Regions from separate parts of the Glutamicibacter sp. V16R2B1 genome, predicted to be linked through region 1. Evidence: riboswitches for the same ligand, from Rfam matches in the RefSeq annotation. Region 1 holds a riboswitch; each other region holds the start of a gene.
What was found. A riboswitch is a leader RNA that binds a small molecule or an ion and turns the genes downstream of it on or off. The one in region 1 is predicted to bind S-adenosylmethionine.
Positions count from the first base shown of each region.

Region 2: it holds a riboswitch for S-adenosylmethionine, as region 1 does, so the genes downstream of both, FDN03_RS01765 (methylenetetrahydrofolate reductase) here and FDN03_RS09360 (substrate-binding domain-containing protein) in region 1, are expected to answer to the same signal.
Region 3: it holds a riboswitch for S-adenosylmethionine, as region 1 does, so the genes downstream of both, FDN03_RS04440 (ABC transporter substrate-binding protein) here and FDN03_RS09360 (substrate-binding domain-containing protein) in region 1, are expected to answer to the same signal.

Region 1 is NZ_VATX01000013.1:67,010-73,476, forward strand. It holds gene FDN03_RS09350 (FAD-dependent oxidoreductase) at 1-734, shown strand, start outside; gene FDN03_RS09355 (FAD-dependent oxidoreductase) at 755-2,239, opposite strand; SAM riboswitch class I at 2,578-2,668, shown strand; gene FDN03_RS09360 (substrate-binding domain-containing protein) at 2,743-3,789, shown strand; gene FDN03_RS09365 (sugar ABC transporter ATP-binding protein) at 3,773-5,311, shown strand; gene FDN03_RS09370 (ABC transporter permease) at 5,308-6,312, shown strand; gene FDN03_RS09375 (ABC transporter permease) at 6,309-6,467, shown strand, end outside.
Region 2 is NZ_VATX01000004.1:53,217-59,683, forward strand. It holds gene dgt (dGTP triphosphohydrolase) at 1-997, opposite strand, end outside; gene FDN03_RS01760 (hypothetical protein) at 1,051-1,455, opposite strand; SAM riboswitch class I at 1,820-1,910, shown strand; gene FDN03_RS01765 (methylenetetrahydrofolate reductase) at 2,020-2,940, shown strand; gene metE (5-methyltetrahydropteroyltriglutamate--homocysteine S-methyltransferase) at 3,024-5,375, shown strand; gene FDN03_RS01775 (aminotransferase class I/II-fold pyridoxal phosphate-dependent enzyme) at 5,425-6,467, shown strand, end outside.
Region 3 is NZ_VATX01000007.1:64,792-71,258, reverse strand. It holds gene FDN03_RS04460 (acyl-CoA dehydrogenase family protein) at 1-10, shown strand, start outside; gene FDN03_RS04455 (LLM class flavin-dependent oxidoreductase) at 56-1,459, shown strand; gene ggt (gamma-glutamyltransferase) at 1,551-3,392, opposite strand; gene FDN03_RS04445 (ASCH domain-containing protein) at 3,761-4,225, shown strand; SAM riboswitch class I at 4,621-4,711, shown strand; gene FDN03_RS04440 (ABC transporter substrate-binding protein) at 4,830-6,461, shown strand.

The DNA of each region.
Region 1 (6,467 bases):
GCTGCATCGGGTTGTGGGGTCCGCTGGCCCGGGAGGTCATCGAGCTGGTCAGCGACGATGACTTCTCCAATGAGGGGCTGCGCTACTTCCGGGCCCGCGCCGCCCACCTGGGCGGGGTGCCGGTCACCGCGCTGCGCCTGTCCTATGTGGGGGAGCTGGGCTGGGAGATCTACACCAGCGCGGAGAACGGCCAGCGCCTGTGGGACGTGCTGTGGCAGGCCGGGCAGCGGCACGGCATCATCGCCGCCGGGCGGGCCGCGTTCGCCTCCCTGCGCCTGGAAAAGGGCTACCGCTCCTGGGGCGTTGACATGAGCACCGAGCACAACCCGTTTGAGGCCGGGCTCGGATTCGCGGTCAGCGCCAAGAAGGAGCAGGACTTCGTGGGCAAGGCCGCGGTGCAGCGGCTGCGCGAGGCACCGCCCACCCGCAGCCTGCGCTGCCTGCTGATCGAGAACGCCGGGGATGTGGTGCTGGGCAAGGAGCCGGTGTTCCATCAGGGGCGCGCGGTCGGCTATGTCACCAGTGCCGGGTTCGCGCACACCGTGGGACGGCCCATCGCGCTGGCCTGGCTGCCGGCCGAGCTCACGTTCGGGCAGCAGGTGCAGGTGGAGTACTTCGGCCGGCGGATCAACGCCACGATCACCCAGGACCCCGTCTACGACCCGCAGATGAAGCGGCTGCGCGGCCTGGAGCCGCAGGCTTCCCCCGCCGGCGCCCCGGTCGGCGCCGGGTAGCGCACCGGCGGGGGCGGGCGCTACAGCCGTTTCAGGTCACGGGTGGCCGGACCCTCCAGCCGCCGGCCCTGGGCGCTGAACCGCGACCCGTGCAGCGGGCAGTCCCAGGTGTTCTGCGCGGCATTCCACTGCAGGATCCCGCCCAGGTGGGTGCAGACCCCGGAAAGCCGGCAGGCATCCGGGTCCTGCGGGTTCTCGGCCACCACCTGGCGCCCCTGGCGGTGCACGCCGGGGCGGTCCCGGGTCTGCTGCGGGTTGGTGGGGGCCGCAAGCATGCGCGCCCAGTCGGTGAGCAGCAGCCGGGCCACGGTGGCGTTCATGCTGGCCGCATCCAGCCACGCACCGGGGGAGCGGTTGCCGGAGCTCAGCTGCCGGGCCCAGGGCAGGTTCCCGCCCAGGATGTCGGAGGACAGGCGCAGGGCGGCGGCCACCGCATTGGTCATGCCCCACTTGTTGAACCCGGTGGCCACATGGATCTGCCCGCCGCTGCCGGGCATGGTGCCCACGATCGGCAGCGCCCCGGCCGCCCGGTAGTCCTGCGCGGACCAGCTGTCGGTGCGTTCGGTGACCGGCAGCTGGTCGCGCGCCCACCGGTCCAGCTCGCGTTCCGCTGCGGCCGGGTCCCCGCGGCCCACCCGGTGGCCGTGGCCACCGACCAGCAGCAGCGGGCCGGTCATGTCCCGGGCGGTGCGGATGGAGTACCCGGCCGAGTCGATGGCCAGGAACATGCCCTCGGGGGCCTGTGCCCCGTCCCGCACCCGGTAGGCCAGGGCGTAGGAGCGGTTCGGCTCCAGCCGGGCGAAGTGCCCGCCCCGGTCCAGCACCGGGGTGCCGGTGGCCAGCACCAACTGATCCGCATACAGGTTCCCGGTGGGGGTCTGCACCCGGATCGGCGCCCCCTGCCCGGCCTTGAGCATCCGGGTGTGCTCAAAGATCTTCCCGCCGCGGCTGCGCAGTTCCTCGGCCAGCAGGCCCAGCACCCGCATCGGATCCAGCTGCGCCTGTTCGGGCAGGCGCAGCGCCCCGGCCACCTCGAACGGCAGCGGCACCTGGCCACCGGGCAGTTCCTCCACCATCACCCCGGCCTCACCGCTGGCCGCCGCCTCGGCCCGCAGCCGGGGCAGCGATGCGCGGCGCAGTGCGAAGGTGTACGCGTCCTGGTGCTCCACCTGCACCGAGTTCTCCTCCAGATAGCGCAGCAGCCAGGACTGCCCCTCCCGGTTCGCCTCCACATAGGCCCGCAGCGCCGGAATCGACTGGCGGCGGCGGATCTGCTGCAGCGTGCCGCCCTGCAGCAGGCTCAGCTTGGCGGTGCTGTGCCCGGTGGTTCCGGCGCCCACCGTCTGCGCCTCGATCACCGCCACCTGCAGCCGCGCCCGGCTGAGCAGCACCGCCGTGGTCAGTCCGGTCAGCCCGGCCCCCACCACCACCACATCGTAGCGTCCATCGGATTCGAAGTCATCGGTGTTGATCTGCGCGCTGGTGCGCTGCCATGTCGAGGTCATGATCCCTCCTGAAGGATTGGGTTGCTCGGGCCCGCCACATGTCGATGCCCTGACCGTAGCCACGCAAGCACCAGCACCCAACCCCTCCAAGGGACTTTGAAGCTGGGGATGGCGGAGTACTCCTACGCAATCGCGAGCGCAGAAAGTACCAAGCTCGCTTTGAAAACTCATAGATGTCCATGGGTGGCGCGTCATATGACGAATTGTGCGGTCATATTGATCCGTCCCAGTGTCATGAAATCCGGTGTTTCAGCGTTTTGCTACGACTCATTTCCTTCTGAGTCCGTCGGTGAAGGAGAGGCTTACGGCCCGCCAAACCGAAGTGGTGGAATCGAAGAACACCATCCAGAGCGGCCGAGAGACCTGGCTCGTCGACGCCGCAGCAAGTCCGCTGTACGCGGATAGTGCTACTGCCAGGTTCGATGGAACTGGGATGACCTGTGCGCAGTGCGGTGCGTCCCGGAATTCCTCGGCAACAAGTACGACCAAAAGAGAGGATTTCCGTGACGCGCTCCGTGAAAACCATGGCCCAGATCGTAGGCATCGGGTTGGCTGCGACTACCTTGCTCTCCGCGTGCTCCCTCAAGGAGCCCGTTAGGCCAGCGAGTGCTCCGATCGCCAAGGAGGACATCAAGCCCGTTGCGCAGGCAGAGGTGGCTGATGCGCCTTCCCTGGAAGGCAAAACGGTGGGTATCGCAGCCAAGGATATTGTTCACGACTTCAGCCGAACTGTGTACGAAGAACTACAGGCCAAGATCGGGGAGCTGGGCGGCGAGGTGATTGCGACGCAGGCGGAAGCCAAGGACGACAAACACGTTGCCGACATCGAGAACCTCATCGCTCAATCGCCGGATGCGATCGTGGTGATCCTAGGTGACGCGCAAACGCTGACTCCTGCCCTGGCGAAGGTGGATGAGGCAGGAATCGACCTGTTCACCGTGGATTTTCAAAGTGAGTACTCGAAGAACAACGTCACCAGTGATAACTGGAACATCGGCACGACCTTGGCGCGCACTCTTGCTGAAGACATCGACGGGCAGGGGCGGATTCTCGCATTCAACGGCTTTCCCGGAGTGACTCCATGCCGGATCCGTTACGAAAGCCTCAAGCTCGTGCTGCAGGAATATCCAGAGATTCAGATCATTGACCCTGAACTGCAGGACAAATATGAGGGAACGATCGAGGATGCCAAGAAACAGGTTCAGGACCAGCTACGCCGATTGCCGGAGGGCGAGATCGATGCGGTTTGGTCGTGCTGGGACATGCCCCTGATAGGGGCTGCCCACGCGGTGGATACCTCGAAAGACGCCGACATCGGACTGTACGGAGTAGATGCCGAGCCTGGTGCCCTGGACCTGATCGCCAATCCGGAAAGCTCATATCGCTTCACCGTTGCTCAACCCACGGCTCAGATGGCTGCCCAATCGGCGGTGAACGTCGCGAAGTACCTTGCCGGCCAAACCAGCGAGGTCCCCAAGACGAGTTATGTGGATCCGGTGTTCGTCACCAAGGACAACGTGGAACAGGTGCGCAATGAGCTCGGGATCTGACCTCCTTCTAGAAATGCGGGGAATCACCAAGTCCTTTGGAGCCGTGACCGTTCTCGACCGGGTGTCGCTGAGCCTTCGCAGCGGTGAAGTCTTGGGACTGGTTGGGGAAAATGGTGCCGGAAAATCTACCTTGATCAAGATCCTCACGGGCCTCTACACCCTGGACTCCGGCAGCATCCAGCTGGATGGAGAGCCGGTTTCCATTACTCGTCCGGCGGATGCCGAAGCGAGGGGTATCCGGGTTATTCATCAGGACCGGCACCAGGCCGGACGGCTCACCGTCGCCGAACAGCTATACCTAGGCTCGGAGGTCTTGGGAAGCAGCTGGCGACGAGTTCGCGAAGAACAACAGCGCGCCACCGCCGACATTCTGCGTTGCACGGGTCAAAAGATTGATGGGGCCGCGTTTATCGAGGAGCTGAGTGTCTCTCAACAGCAGCTGATACAGATCACCCGAGCCGTCCTCACCGGGCCGAGGATCTTGATACTGGACGAGCCCACGGCGCCTTTGGCAGCGGAGGAAGTGCGCCAGTTATTCGGTACCATTGCGCACTTGCGTGAGACGGGTGTGGGAATCATCTTCATCTCGCACTATTTGCAGGAACTGCGCGAAATCACTGATCGAATCACCGTGTTGCGTAATGGTCAGAATGCTGGCGATGCCTGCTTCAACGCCGGTGACACCATAGACGACGTCGTGCAGCTGATGGTTGGTTCCGCCGTTTCCGAGTTCGAGTCGGGGCGCCAACCTCGTCGCTGGCTCTCGGAAGAACCTGCATTGGTTCTGAAAAATGTTGGGATTCCAGGCCAGCTCAGCAACATCAACTTGGAAGTGCACCCTGGTGAAATCGTCGGTGTGACAGGTCTTGTCGGTTCTGGGATTGAATCCCTGGCTGATGCCGCTACGAGCAGGACGAAGGCCCACGGCACCATCTGCCTGTGGGGTCAGCGAATCCGGTCCATGGCTGATTTTGTTTCCCGTGGCGGCGGCTACGTTCCAGCTGACCGCCGGGATGACGGGATCTTCATACGCAACACAGTCCGAGAAAACATAGCCGCAGCGAGCCTCAAATCCTTGGGGCGACGGCTGGGATTCACTGCGCTGTCCCGCGAGCGCGAGCAGGCTAGAACGTTGATCCACAAGCTGGACGTCCGGCCGGCGGACCCCGAAGCCGTGGCTTCCCAGCTCTCCGGAGGCAACCAGCAGAAGGTTGTTCTTGGAAAGTGGCTAGCTCACGGAGCCCGCGTCCTGGTCTTGGACCAGCCCACTGCAGGGGTTGACGTCGGAAGCCGTGCAGAGATCTATCGCCAAATCAATGAACTCGTCGATCAGGGCGCTGCCGTACTGGTTGTCACCGTTGATCTAGAGGAACTGGTAGGTATCGCCGACCGTATCGCGGTGCTCTACCGGGGGCAGCTCCTCGGGCAGCTGCCCGGTGCGTCGACAACAACGGATCAAGTGCTTCGCCTGGCCTCCGCCGGGGACACCTCTCTCGACTCACAGGAGCAGGTAAACGCATGAGCATTCAGACACTTCAGAAAACTTCGTCAGAAAGTGGACGCTCAGAGCGTCTGTCGACCATTGCCTTGCGCAGATGGTTCGGCTACGCGGCACTGGGCGCCGTCCTGCTGGTTTTTGTTCTGGGGTCCCCATATTTTCTAAGCGGACAGAACCTCGCCACAATCCTGAGCCAAGCAGCAGTTACAGGCATCGCCGGGGTGGGGTTGGCCGTGGTCATCATCAACGGTGGTGATGACGTGCTCAACGGGGGCATCGACTTATCCAACGGTGCCGTCGCTGGTCTTGCGGGAATGACGACAGCGCTACTCAGTGCGCACGGACACTCGGCTATCGTCGCAGTGGCTGGCGGTATAACCGTGGCGCTAATCATTGGTTCCGTAAATGGAGTGTGTGTGCTCCTGGGATTGCGACCGCTACTGGCCACCTTGGCCACGATGGGCATCGCAACTTCCCTGGAATTGGTGCTGAGCCAAAACATCAAGATCGGACTTGAAGACCCTTTCCTCATTGCACTACGAGACGCTTCGTGGCTCGGCATCCCCATCGCGGCATGGGTTCTCTTTGCCGTGGGGATGCTCGGATGGTGGGGCTTCGGACGTACTCGGTGGGGTGTGAACTGTTACGCGACAGGACAGAATCCCGTCGCAGCAGAAGTCTGCGGTGTATCGCCCAAGCGCTACCGATTCGGCAGCTACATTATTGGGTCTGCGCTCGCCGGCGTAGCTGGTGTGCTGCTATTGACCCGCCTTTCGGCGGCCGTGCCGGGCATTGGCACGCAAATTCTGCTCGACATCATCTTGGTTGCCTACATGTCGACGATTTTCTCCCGACGTCGTCTGGTCTCGGTGCCGGGTACGGTCCTCGCAGCCCTCTTCGTGGCCGCCCTGGGCAACGGATTGACGTTGTTGGGAGTGGCGAGCCAGTGGGTGAGCGGAGCCAAGGGTGCATTGATCCTCTTGGTCTTGGCGAGCATGACCCTACGTGGAAGGAGCCGGGTATGAGCACGAGCCAAACATTGGAACGCGTAAACGCTGTCGACCAGGGAACCCCAACGTTCGGGGGTAGAACAAAGGCAAGTACCTGGAGCCCGTCTCGTTTGATCGCTCCGGCGGCCCTGGGCCTGATCTTGCTGACCTTCTCGGTTCTATCCCCGGTA
Region 2 (6,467 bases), on a different contig from region 1:
GCCCCTCCACCAGGTCGTGTTCCACCCGTTCCACCGAGTCGCGGAACGCCTCCGGGCAGGCGACCCACGGGTCCTTGGCCAGCAGCCGGCGCCAGGTGCGCTCCAGCGCGTGACCCGGGCGGCGCATGTCCAGTTCCCCTTCGGGGATTTCGGCCAGGGAGCGCGAATGGTTCAGCCAGGCCCGCAGCTCGGCGGAGACCGTGGTGTACTGCAGCACCCCGGCCCGGTAGAAGTCATCCAGGTCGTGCACGGCATAGGCGATGTCGTCGGCGATGTCCATGACCGAGCATTCCAGGGTCTGCTGGTGGGTGGCGATGCGCGGGAACACGGAGAGCACATCGTGCATCTCGGCGATCTCGATGTCATAGCAGGAGAACTTCGCCGCCCCGGCCCCCGAATGGTTCCCGGCCCCGCGCGGCAGGTCCTGCGGGGAGCGCAGCGGCTGGTTCAGCCATTCGTTGCGCGACCACGGGTACTTCAGCACCCCGGCGCGCACCGCCCGGGTCAGGTTCAGCCCGCGGGCGGTGGCGTCGCAGCTGTCCAGGGCGGTGAGGATGCGAAAGGTCTGGGCGTTGCCCTCAAACCCGTCGGGCAGCCCCAGGCTCTGCCGCGCCACCCGGTCCAGCTCCTGCTCACCCAGGTGCCCAAACGGCGGGTGGCCCAGGTCGTGGGCGGCGGCCGCGGCCTGCACCACCACCGGGTCGCAGCCGCCCAGCTCCTCCACCAGCTGTTGGGTGCGCGGATCCGAGTTGCGCAGCCCGATCGCGATCGAGCGGGCCACGGCCGACACCTTCAGCGAATGGGTCAGTCGGTTGTGCACCACGGTGCCGGCCCCGGCCTGCGGGATCACCTGGGTGACCGCGGAGAGCCGGGAAAAGTAGGGGGAGAAGCGGATCCGCTCAATGTCCACACGGAACTCGTCCTCATCGGGGCGTGCAGCTTCGCTGATGGCGCGCTCGCGCCCGCCGCTTAGGTGGGTCTTCTGCCTGGCATTCATCGTAGTCACCAGCCTAGATGATGCACCGGCCGCGGTCCGGGAAGCGTGCGGGGTCATGCCCCGGCCCGCCGATCCAGCGGGCGGGCCGGGCGGCGCAGCAGCAGCGCACCGAGGGTGAACCCGATGTACACCAGCGCGGCCAGGAAGGACTGGGTCCCGAAAAACCAGCTCAGCTGCCCGTACCAGCTCAAGAGCACACAGCCGGCGGCGGTGAGCACCACCAGCCCGGCGGCCGGCCAGCGCCGGGGCAACTCCTCCAGCACCCGGCCCTGCACTGCCAGCAGCAGCCTGTAGACCAGTAGGCAGGCCCCGGTCAGCACCAGCAGGCCGCTGACCGTGCCGCCGTACTGCACCTGCTGGCGCAGCGGCTGCAGGAGGCGCGAATACAGCATCGGCAACACCAGCGAGGCGACCAGGCACAGCACCACGGTCAAGGACAGGCGGATTGCGGTGTACATTGCGGCTCCTTGGCACCGGTTCGGCCCCTGCGCCCGCGGCCCCTGCCGGCGCACCCAGTGGCCGAAGACTTTCATCCTTTCCCGGAGTGTAGGTGATCGGCCGGGCTTTGGCACGGGCCGCACGGCGCGTCATCACCGCGTCACACAAAGCCGCCCGGCGCAACACTTCAGCGGCCCTGCCCCCCGGTGCGCCCCCGGCAACCCGGGGAAAACCGGTCACCGCCCACGCGTCACACTGCGGGCGTAAGAATCGCGTCATCTTAACGTTCACGCGTCACATGACGGGGTGGGACGGCGGATGACGCGGCGCGGCCCGGCGTGCTTGCGCCGCCGCCGGGCCCTGGCGAACGATGGAATCACCAACAACCCATCAAGAGCGGCTAAGAGATCTGGCTCGACGACGCCGCAGCAACCACCGGGAAACCGAAAGGTGCTAATGCCAGAAACGATGGAGCAGTACCGTCCGATCCGCCCCGGCCGCCGCGCCGGGCCCGGCCGCTGCCGGCCGCACCCCAGGGTGCGGGTCACGGTGCACTGCCTCGTCGCTGACACGAGGAGGAACACATGCCCGGTTCGGTGGCCCCACCGTCCCTGTCCTACGAGCTCTACCCGCCGGTGAACCGCGAGGTGGCCGAGTCGGTCTACCACAGCATCGAGCAGCTGGCCGACACCAGCCCGGACTACGTCTCGGTCACCTATTCGGGCACCCCGGCCCGCCGCGCCCAGTCCCTGGCGCTGATCGAACACCTCGTCACCCAGACCAAGCTGCGCCCGCTGGCGCACTTGACCTGTGTGGGGGAGTCGGCGCAGTCGCTGCGCGTGCTGATCCGCCACTTCATCGCCCTGGGGGTGCGCGGGGTGCTGGCGCTGCGCGGTGACCTGCCGCAGGACCCGCAGGGCTGGCGCGGTGAATTCCCGTTCGCCCGCTACCTGATCGAGCTGATCCGCCAGGTGGAGGACGAACACGCCGCCTCCCTGGCCGGGGGCCGGCTGGGGGTGGGGGTGGCCGCCTACCCGCACCGCCACCCCGAGTCCCCGAGCTTCGAGCACGACATCGAGGTGCTGCTGGGCAAGCAGCGCTCCGGGGCGGACTATGCGATCACCCAGGTCTACTTCCAGCCCGAGGACTACCGGGGGCTGCTCGCCGCGGCCCGCCGCGCCGGGGTGTGCATCCCGATCATCCCCGGCATCATCCCGCTCAATTCGCTGCGCCGGCTAAACCGGCTGGCGGCGCTGACCGGGGTGCAGCCGGACCCGATCCTGGCCCACGCGCTGCAAAGCGCGACCAGCGACGCCGAACGCCACCGCATCGGGGTGCGCTGGGCGGTGGACCTGGCCCGGGCGGCGTTCGATGACGGGGCCCCGGGGCTGCACCTGTACACGTTCAACGACCACCGCGGCAGCCTGGACGTGATCGAGCAGCTGCAGCTGCCCGGCGCCCGCAGCACCTTGGCCCAATCCTGGGCCGCCCACAGCGGGGCCTAGGCGCCCGCTTCCACCGACGAACCACCGAATTGCCCAACGACCCGGCCGGGCACCCCGGCCCGGCAGAAAACTAGGAGAACACCATGAGCAAGCAGCACTTCCCGCAGGCCAGCATCCTCGGCTACCCGCGCATCGGCCGGCGCCGCGAACTGAAAAAGGCGCTGGAGGCGCACTGGGCCGGCACCCTGACCGAGCAGCAGCTGCACGAGCGGGCCTTTGCCGTGCAGCAGCAGAACCTGGAACGCCTGGTGCAGCTGGGGCTTGACCCGGCGAACGGCTCCCTGCCCGGGGACCACGCCTACTACGACCAGGTGCTGGACACGCTGGTGGCGCTCGGGGCGGTGCCCTCCCGCTTCGCCGAGGTGCTCAGCGCCCCGCTGAGCACCGCCGACGCCTTCACGCTGGCCCGCGGTGACGCGCAGCGCGCCCCACTGGAAATGACCAAGTGGTTCGACACCAACTACCACTACCTGGTCCCGGAGCTCGGCGAGCGCACCACCCTGCGCGCCAACCCCGCCGGGCTGCTGGAGAACTTCACCGCCCACGCCCGGGCCGGGCACACCATCCGCCCCACCCTGGTCGGCCCGATCAGCTTCCTGCTGCTGGCCAAGGCCGAGGAGGGCGCCGCCCGCTCCGGGTTCACGCCGCTGCACCGGATCGATGAGCTCGTCGAGGTCTACGCCCAGCTGCTGGCCGAGCTGGCCGCCGCCGGGGTGGGCTGGGTGCAGCTCGATGAGCCGGCCCTGGTCACCGAGGCCGGTGCCCGGCACGCGGTGCCCGGCGGCCTGGCCGAACGCGTGTACCGCCAGCTGTCCTCCGGCCCGCGCCCGGCGCTGCTGGTCACCACCGGGTACGGCACCGCCGGGCAGCTCACCCGCCCCGGTGAGGGCCTGGGGGTACTGGCCCGGGCCGGGGTGGACGCGGTGCAGGTGGACCTGGTGCGCGGGGTGGCCCCGCAGCCCGAATTCCTTGGCCAGCTGCAGGGCACCACCGTGGTGGCCGGGATCGTGGATGCCCGCAATGTGTGGCGCAACCACCTGGGCGCCTCGCTGATCGCGCTGCGCGCCCTGCGCCAGGCGGTGACCGCCGCCGGCGGACGCCTGGCGGTGGGCACCGCCACCTCGCTGCTGCACGTGCCGCACGATGTGGCCCTGGAGGGGAACCTGCCCGAGGGGCTGGCCGACTGGCTGGCGTTCGCGGACCAGAAGGTCAGCGAGGTGCTCACCCTGGCCACCGGCCTGGAGCACGGGGAGGATGCGATCGCCCGCGAACTGGTGGCCACCGAGCGGGCGCTGGCCGCCCGCGCCGCCTACCCGGGCACCACGGTGCCGGAGGTGCGTGAACGCCTGGCCGGGCTGGGTGAGCAGGACCTGCAGCGCCCGGATGAGCAGCAGCGCGCCGCCGCGCAGCGGGCGGGCCTGCAGCTGCCGCTGCTGCCCACCACCACCATCGGCTCCTTCCCGCAGACCGCTGAGGTGCGCGCCGCCCGGGCCGCCCACACCGCTGGCACCCTGGACGACCAGGGCTACCGCCGGTTCGTGGAGCAGGAGATCGCCCGGGTGATCGCGCTGCAGGAGGAGCTGGGGCTGGATGTGCTGGTGCACGGGGAAGCCGAACGCAACGACATGGTGCAGTACTTCGCGGAGAACCTCGACGGGTTCGCGGTCACCGAGCACGGCTGGGTGCAGTCCTACGGTTCACGCGCCACCCGCCCCTCGATCCTCTTCGGCGACGTCACCCGCCCGGCGGCGTTCACCGTGCCCTGGATTTCCCACGCCGCCTCGCTGACCGACAAGCCGGTCAAGGGCATGCTCACCGGGCCGGTGACGATCCTGGCCTGGAGCTTCGTGCGCGATGACGTGCCGCTGCAAACCAGTGCCCGGCAGGTGGCGCTGGCGCTGCGCGATGAGATCCAGGACCTGCAGCAGGCCGGGATCCGCATCATCCAGGTCGACGAGCCGGCGCTGCGTGAACTGCTGCCGCTGCGTGCCGCCGCCCAGCCGGAGTACCTGCGCTGGAGCGTGGACGCGTTCCGCCTGGCCACCGGCGGGGCGGCGGCCGGCACCCAGATCCACACCCACCTGTGCTATTCGGAGTTCGGTGAGGTGATCGGCGCGATCGACGCGCTGGGCGCGGACGTGACCTCCATCGAGGCGGCCCGCTCGGCGATGGAGGTGACCGCGGACCTGAAGTCCTTCGGCTACCGCCGCGGCATCGGCCCGGGCGTGTACGACATCCACTCCCCGCGGGTGCCCTCCCAGCAGGAGATCGCCGAGCTGATCGGCACCGCCCTGGATTCGGTGGACCGCCAGGCGCTGTGGGTGAACCCGGACTGCGGGCTGAAGACCCGCGGCTATGCCGAAACCACCGCCTCCCTGGCCAACCTGGTCGCCGCCGCCCGGCAGGTGCGCGCCGACCAGCTGGCCGCGATCTAACCCCGCGCACCACCACCGGTACGCACCAGCACGAGTAAAGGAGCCAGCCATGGCGCAGCAGTCCACCACAGCGATCCACGCCGGATACAGCCCCGGCGGCGAGCACCGTCCCCTCACGGTGCCGCTGTACCCCTCCGCGGCCTACGAATTCACCTCGCACGCCGATGCGGTGGAGAAGTTCGCGCTGCGCCAGGCCGGCTTCACCTATTCCCGCACCGGCAACCCGACGGTGGCGGTGTTCGAACAGCGCGCCGCCGCCCTGGAGGGCGGGGCGCACGCGGTGGCCACCGCCACCGGGCAGGCGGCCGTGGCCCTGTCCCTGCTGGCCCTCAGCCAGGGCCCGCGGCACCTGGTGGTCTCCAACCAGCTCTACGGGGGCACTGTGGACCTGCTGACCGACACGTTCCACGACTTCGGGATCCGGGTCAGCTTCGTGGACCCGGACAACCCGGACGCCTGGCAGGCGGCGATCGAGCCGGACACCCGGGCGTTCTTCCTCGAATCGGTGACCAACCCGCTGTCCACGGTGCCGGAACTGCCCCGGCTGGCCGCGATCGCGCACCGGCACCAGATCCCGGTGGTGGTGGACAACACCCTGGCCACCCCCGCGAACTTCCGGCCGCTGCAGCACGGGGCGGACATCGTGGTGCATTCGGCCACCAAGGCGCTGGCCGGGCACGGGCAGGTGCTGGGCGGGGTGGTCATCGACGGGGGCGGCTTCGACTTCTCCGACGCCGAGCGCTGGCCCCAGCTGGCCCGGGGCCGCGAACGCTACGCCGGGTCCAGCCTGCTTGAACGCCACGGGGCCGGGGCGTACGCGATGCTGGTGCGCTCAAAGTTCCTGCACGACCTGGGCCCCACCCTCTCCGCGGCCAGCGCCCACAGCATCCTGACCGGCATGGAAACCCTGGCGGTGCGCGCCGCCGCGGTGCAGCACAACGTGCAGCTGCTGGCCCGCTTCCTGGCCGCCCACCCGGCCGTGGCCCGGGTGCACCACCCCAGCCGTCCCGAGCACCGCCACCACCGGCGCGCCGCCGCCCTCTTTCCGCGCGGCACCGGCAGCGTGCTGGCCGTTCAGCTGCACGACGCGGC
Region 3 (6,467 bases), on a different contig from region 1:
CTTCCGCTAGTCCCGCCCGCCACCATCGAATCAAACCCCCGAAAGAAGGACCGCCATGAGCCGCACACCCCGCGAAATCCTGTTCAACGCCTTTGACATGAACTGCGTCGCCCACCAGTCGCCCGGACTCTGGCGCCACCCGCAGGACCAAGCCGCAAGCTACAACACCCTGGGCTACTGGACCCACCTGGCCAAGGTGCTGGAAAAGGGCAAGTTCGACGGGCTGTTCATCGCCGATGTGCTGGGCACCTATGACGTCTACAACGGCACCAACGAATCCCCGCTGCGCACCGGCGCCCAGGCCCCGGTCAACGACCCGATTCTGCTGGTCTCCGCCATGGCCGCGGTCACCGAGAACCTCGGCTTCGGCATCACCGCGGGCACCGCCTACGAGCACCCGTACCCGTTCGCCCGCCGCCTGGCCACCCTGGACCACCTCACCGGGGGCCGGGTCGGCTGGAACGTGGTCACCGGCTACCTGCCCTCCGCCGCGCGCAACATGGGCCAGGAAGACCAGATGGAGCACGACGAACGCTACGACCACGCCGATGAGTACCTGGAAGTGGTGTACAAGCTGCTGGAGGGCTCCTGGGAAGATGACGCGGTCAAGGCCGACAAGGTCAGCGGCATCTACACCAACCCGGAGCAGGTGCACCCGATCAACCATGAGGGCAAGTACTTCAAGGTTCCGGGCATCGCCATCACCGAACCGAGCACCCAGCGCACCCCGGTGATCTACCAGGCCGGGGCCTCCAGCCGCGGGGTGAAGTTCGCGGCCGAGAACGCCGAGGCCGTCTTCGTCACCTCGCCGACCCGGGAAATGCTCAAGGCCACCGTCACCAAGATCCGTGACGCCGCCGAGGCCGCCGGCCGGGACCGCTACGACATCAAGATCTTCGCCATGCAGACCATCATCACCGGCCAGGACTCGGCCACCGCGCAGGCGAAGTACGAGGACTACAAGTCCTACGCTGACGTCGAGGGGGCACTGGTGCTGATCTCCGGGTGGATGGGGGTGGACCTCTCGGCCTACGACCCGGACGACGTGATCGGCTCGAACGTGAAGTCCAACGCGATCCAGTCTTCCGTGGAGACCTTCCAGAAGGCCAGCGGCGACGAGGGCTCACCGTGGACCATCCGGCAGCTGGCCGAGTGGGTCGGCGTGGGCGGTTTCGGCCCGATCACCGTCGGTTCGGGCGCCGAGGTGGCCGAGAAGCTGATCGACTGGGTGGACTACACCGACGTGGACGGGTTCAACCTCGCCTACGCGATCACCCCGGGAACCTTTGAGGACATCGTCGAGTATGTGGTTCCCGAACTGCAGGCCCGCGGCGCCTACAAGACCGAGTATGCCGAAGGCTCGCTGCGCAACAAGCTCTTCGGTGCCGGCGACCGGGTCAAGGACACCCACCGCGCCGCCCAGTACAAGATCGCCAACCGCCTGGCTGCCGCCCGCTAGCGGCCAGCGGTGAACAGGGCGGCGCGGCCGCGGAAAAACCCGTCACTGGTCTTTCCGCGGCCGCGCCGCCTTCGGTGTGGATGCGCGGGAGCTACTTGTGCTTCTTGTGTCCCTTCAGCTGCTTCACCACCATCGCCGAGCCGCCCCCGCGCCGGGTCGGTTCGGCCGCGGCGGTCAGCTTGCCCCGCGGGCCGATCTCCACGGCCGCCACCGCACCGATCTCCGCCTGCGGGGTAAAGGAATCCCCGGACGGCACGAACTGGTGGCCGAAGGGCTCCAGCATCCGGGCATCATCGGCAATGAACTCCGGTTCGGCGGTGACCGCGGTAGTGTTGCGCTGTGAGGCGCGCGGCGCGGCAATCGCCTCGGGAAGCTCCATGCCCAGATCCACGCGGTTGACCAGGGTCTGCAGCACCGTGGTGATGATCGTCGAGCCGCCCGGGGAGCCAACCGCCAGCACCGGCTTGCGGTCCTTGAGCACAATGGTCGGCGCCATGGAGGAGCGCGGCCGCTTGCCCGGCTCGATGCGGTTCGGGTCGGCCGGATCGTAGACGGTGGAGAAGTCGGTCAACTCGTTGTTGAGCAGGAACCCGCGGCCCGGCACCACGATGCCCGAACCGCCGGTCTGTTCAATGGTCAGCGTGTAGGACACGACGTTGCCCCACCGGTCGGCCACCGACAGGTGCGTGGTCGAGATGTTCTCCGTGTCCTTCTCCTGCGCCACCACACCGGCTTCGGTGGGGCACCGCCCGTCATAATTGGCGGCATCGCCCGGCGCTACCGGTTTCACGGAGGCGCGCTGCGGATCCAGGGCGCAGGCCCGCTCGGCCCCGAAGAGTCGGTCGGTCAGCTGGCGGGTGGGCACATCGACGAATGCCGGATCCCCGACGTATTTGCCGCGGTCGGCAAACGCCAGGGCGCTGGCCTCCAGGTAGTGGTGCAGCGCGTCGGGTCGCGGCATCGTTGAAAGCTGGAACCGATTCAGGATGTTCAGGGCCTCGCCGACCGTGGTGCCCCCACTGCTGGAGGGGGCCATCCCGTAGACGTCCAGGCCGCGATAGTTCACCCTGGTCGGCTTCTGCTTCACGACCTTGTAGCGTGCCAGGTCCGCGGCGGTCATGTGGCCGGCAGGCACGGGCAGCTCGGTTCCCGGCACCACCGGCGGGGCCTGCACGGTCGCGGCGATCTGCTCGGCGAGCTCACCGCGGTAGAACGAGTTGATGCCACGGCGCGCAATCATGCGATAGGTCTTGGCCAAATCGGGGTTCTTGAACACGGTGCCCACCTTGGGGGCATCCCCTCGGGGAAGGTACAGCTTCCTGGTGGACTCGAAGGCCTCGAACCGCTCCTTGTTATCCAGGGTTTGCTCGCGGAACGTCTCATCCACGACGAAGCCGCGCGTGGCCGTCTTGATGGCCGGCTGCAGGGCCTTTCCCAGGCTCATCGTTCCCCAGCGGTCAAGTGCCTCATCCCAGGTGGCCAGCGTGCCGGGCACGCCCACGGACACCCCGCTGGTCACCAGCTCCGGGGTGAAGGGGTAGGGGCTGCCGGTCTGCGGATCAATGAAGGCGTCGTGGGGCATGGCGGCCGGGGCGGTTTCCCGACCGTCCAGCGTGCTGATCTTCCGGGTGTCGGCGTCGTAGTACATGAAGTAGCCTCCGCCGCCAATGCCAGCGCTGTAGGGTTCGGCGACTCCCAGTGTCGCGGCGGCGGCCACCGCCGCGTCCACGGCGTTGCCGCCGCGGCGCAACACGGAAATCGCCGCGGAAGAGGCCTCCGGGTCGACGGTGGCCACGGCGCCACCGTAACCGGTGGCGGTGGCTTGCTTCTCGGTTTGGCGTGGTTCCGCCTGGGCCGGCGCCAGACTGAGCGCGGTCAAGCCCAACGCCAGGCTGATCGCGCAGGCTGGGGCGCGAAGTGATCGTGGGTGCACAGCTACCCGCTCCTTGGGGGTTGATGGGTTCTGACCCCCTCAAGCTAGGCGAAGTGCACCACATCCAATGGAAGTGAGACGCATCACATTCCAAAAGTTGTGGTTGCCCTGAGGAACCGGCTTTCGGCGCAGTGCCTCCGGGGCGGGGCAGTCCTTCGGAGAGGAGCCAGCGGTTTCTGCGCACGAAGCACCATATGCCTTTCCCGCCGATTTTTGCGCGCAACCTTGGTTCCGGGCAGAGGCAATGAAAGGCCCCTGTGCAGCGCCGGCCCATGGCGGAAAGCACTAGGCTTGGGGCCATGGATTCCTCGGCCTCCCGGCTCCCGCCGGTCGACCTCGCGCGGGCAAGACAATTGTGGGGCGACTATGTGCTTTGGGCAGGGGGCGGGGTCCTGCGACCCGAGGTGTTGCCTGTCGTTGACTACTTCGGGGACAGTCCCGCATTGGCCGATGCGTTGCTGCGCGCAGTTTCCGACGGGGATAAGCGCGCAACCTCGAGCCTGGAGAACGAGTACACGGCAAGCGGTGAACCGTTGCCGGAGGCAGGCGCCTATTGGCTAGCCTGCGATTCCACCGGTACGGCGCGTCTCATCCTGCAGACCACCGAGGTCACCTTGGCGGCCTTTGACCACGTGGACGCCGATTTCGCCTTTGCCGAAGGGGAGGATGACCGCTCGTTGGCCAGCTGGCGCCGCGAGCATGAGAAGTACTGGCGTCGCACCCAGCGGGCTGCTGGACACCAATGGGATCCGACCCTGACGTCGCAGCCGGGTTTCCGGGTCGTGCTTGAGCGTTTCGTTGTCGCCTGGCCTATGGGCCCCGGCAGGGCGTAGCCCCCAGCGGTTTTTCCGCGCCGGTGGATCTGCCGGCTCGTGGATGAGGAATCTGCACAGGGTTTCACAGGGCTCCAACTGCGGGACAAGGCCAAGCCGGCCCGGCCCTGCGGCTGCTGCACGGTACTGCCCCCGGTCCGCGGAGGCGTGTAAAACCCGCGCCACCCACTACAGCGGGCGCGGTGGCACCGGCGCCACCCTGCCGGAGGAATTGTCAAGGATCTGCGGTTTTCGCCTTCACACAATGACTTACCGGCGCGTGTGACCCCATTGTTACGGTGCTGCCGAGCCTTTGTCGCCTCCTCGGTGGCGATGTGACGTCGATGTTTCGTCATGGTTGGTCACATGAATGTCCCCGCCGCACACTGAAATCACCCGGAACACCCACCGGAACAACACCATCCAGAGCGACTGAGAGACCTGGCTCGTTGACGTCGCAGCAACCACCCCGACGGGGAGCGGTGCTAAGGCCAGGACCGATGGAGATTGCTAGATTTCGCAACGGTCCCCGCACACGGGCGGATGTCTGCCTGTTTTGCCTCCCTTCGCGGGAGGGACCTGAATTCAGCGTGCTCCTCGGGCTAAACCGAGAGGAACACGGATTATGCGGCCACCACGTTTGGCGCTGAAAGCCACCGCACTGCTTGCGGCCCTGGGGCTGTCGTTGACCGCATGCGGCGGCAGCGGCGCGGCAAGCCCGAACACCGAGTCGGCACAGCCAGCCGGCGACCCGGTGCAGGGTGGAACCCTGACCTACGCCGAGGTCACCCCCATCGACAACTGGCAGACCCAGGCGGCCCGGTTCTACGAGAAGGCCAACGTGCTGAACTCGGTGCTGGACCGGCTGACCTATTTTGACGCCGAGCAGGGCAAGCTGGTGGGGTGGATCGCCAGTGACTTCACCTCCAACGAGACCAAGACCCAGTACACGTTCACCATTCGTGACGGGGTGACGTTTTCCAACGGCACCGCACTGGATGCCAAGGCCGTCAAGGCGAACCTGGACGCGCTGGGACTGGGCATCAAGGATGCGCAGATCCAGCCGAACGTGGATTTCTCGGCGTACAAGTCCTCCAAGGTGCTGGACGGGAACAAGGTCCAGGTCACCCTGAAGCGTCCGGACGCCAACTTCCTGCGCGCCACCTCCTCGGTGACCGCCGGGCTGGTGGCCCCCGAAACGCTGAAGCTGGACAACGCCGGGCAGTCGGCGATCTCCAAGATCGTGGGTTCCGGACCGTTCGTCTTCGCCTCGGAAAAGCCCGATGAGGAAGTGGTGTTCAGCGCCCGCGACGACTACGCCTGGGCTCCGCAGGGTGCCCAGAACCCGGGGGCTCCCTACCTGGATGAGCTGGTCATCAAGTACCTGCCGGAGGTTGCACACCGTGCCGGAGCCGCCCAGTCCGGGCAGGTGGACCTGGTTCGGGGATTGCAGCCGGTGGATGAGCAGGTGCTGAAATCCGGCGGCGGCCAGGTGTTCGCCGCGCAGGGCGTGGATTTGACCACCAACAACGCCTCGGTGCGCATTGGCTCCGGGCAGCTGGCCGACGCCAAGGTCCGCCAGGCGCTGCAGGTGGGCATCGACCGCCAGGCGCTGAAGGACACCGTGCTTTCGGACAGCTATGTGATTTCCGCATCGATTCTGAACCACAAGGCCCCGGGCTTCGTGGACTTCTCCGCGGAATTGGCCTACGACCCGGCGCGGTCCAAGGAGCTGCTGGATGAGGCCGGCTGGGTTCCGGGACCGGACGGGATCCGGCAGAAGGACGGGAAGAAGCTGGAGGTCACCGTCGCCTCCTCGAACAACTCGGTGGTCATCAAGCCGGCCTTCGAACTTATTGAGCAGCAGTGGCGCGAGATCGGGGTCAAACTGGTGAACCGGGCAGCGGACAACACGTTCCTGACCAGTGCCCTGGTCGATGACAAGGTCGAATTCTTCGGCACCCGGCAGTTCGCCTACGGCGGGCTGGGGCCGGTCTTCGGGCCGGCGAACAACACCCAGACGCTGAACGCGGACGAAGAGTTGAACGAACTGTTCACCCGGGAACAGGCGGCCACCACCGAGCAGGAGCACCTGAAGCTGATCGGTGAGGAACAGCGTGCCCTGGTGCTGGACAAGGCCCTGACCCTGGTGCTGTGGGATGAGGTCCAGGTCTACGGCGCGCATTCGGGCACCCACGTCGACTTCACCTCCGGCACCGCCCCGATCTTCCAGGGCGCCTGGAAGAGCGGCAAGTAGGGGAGG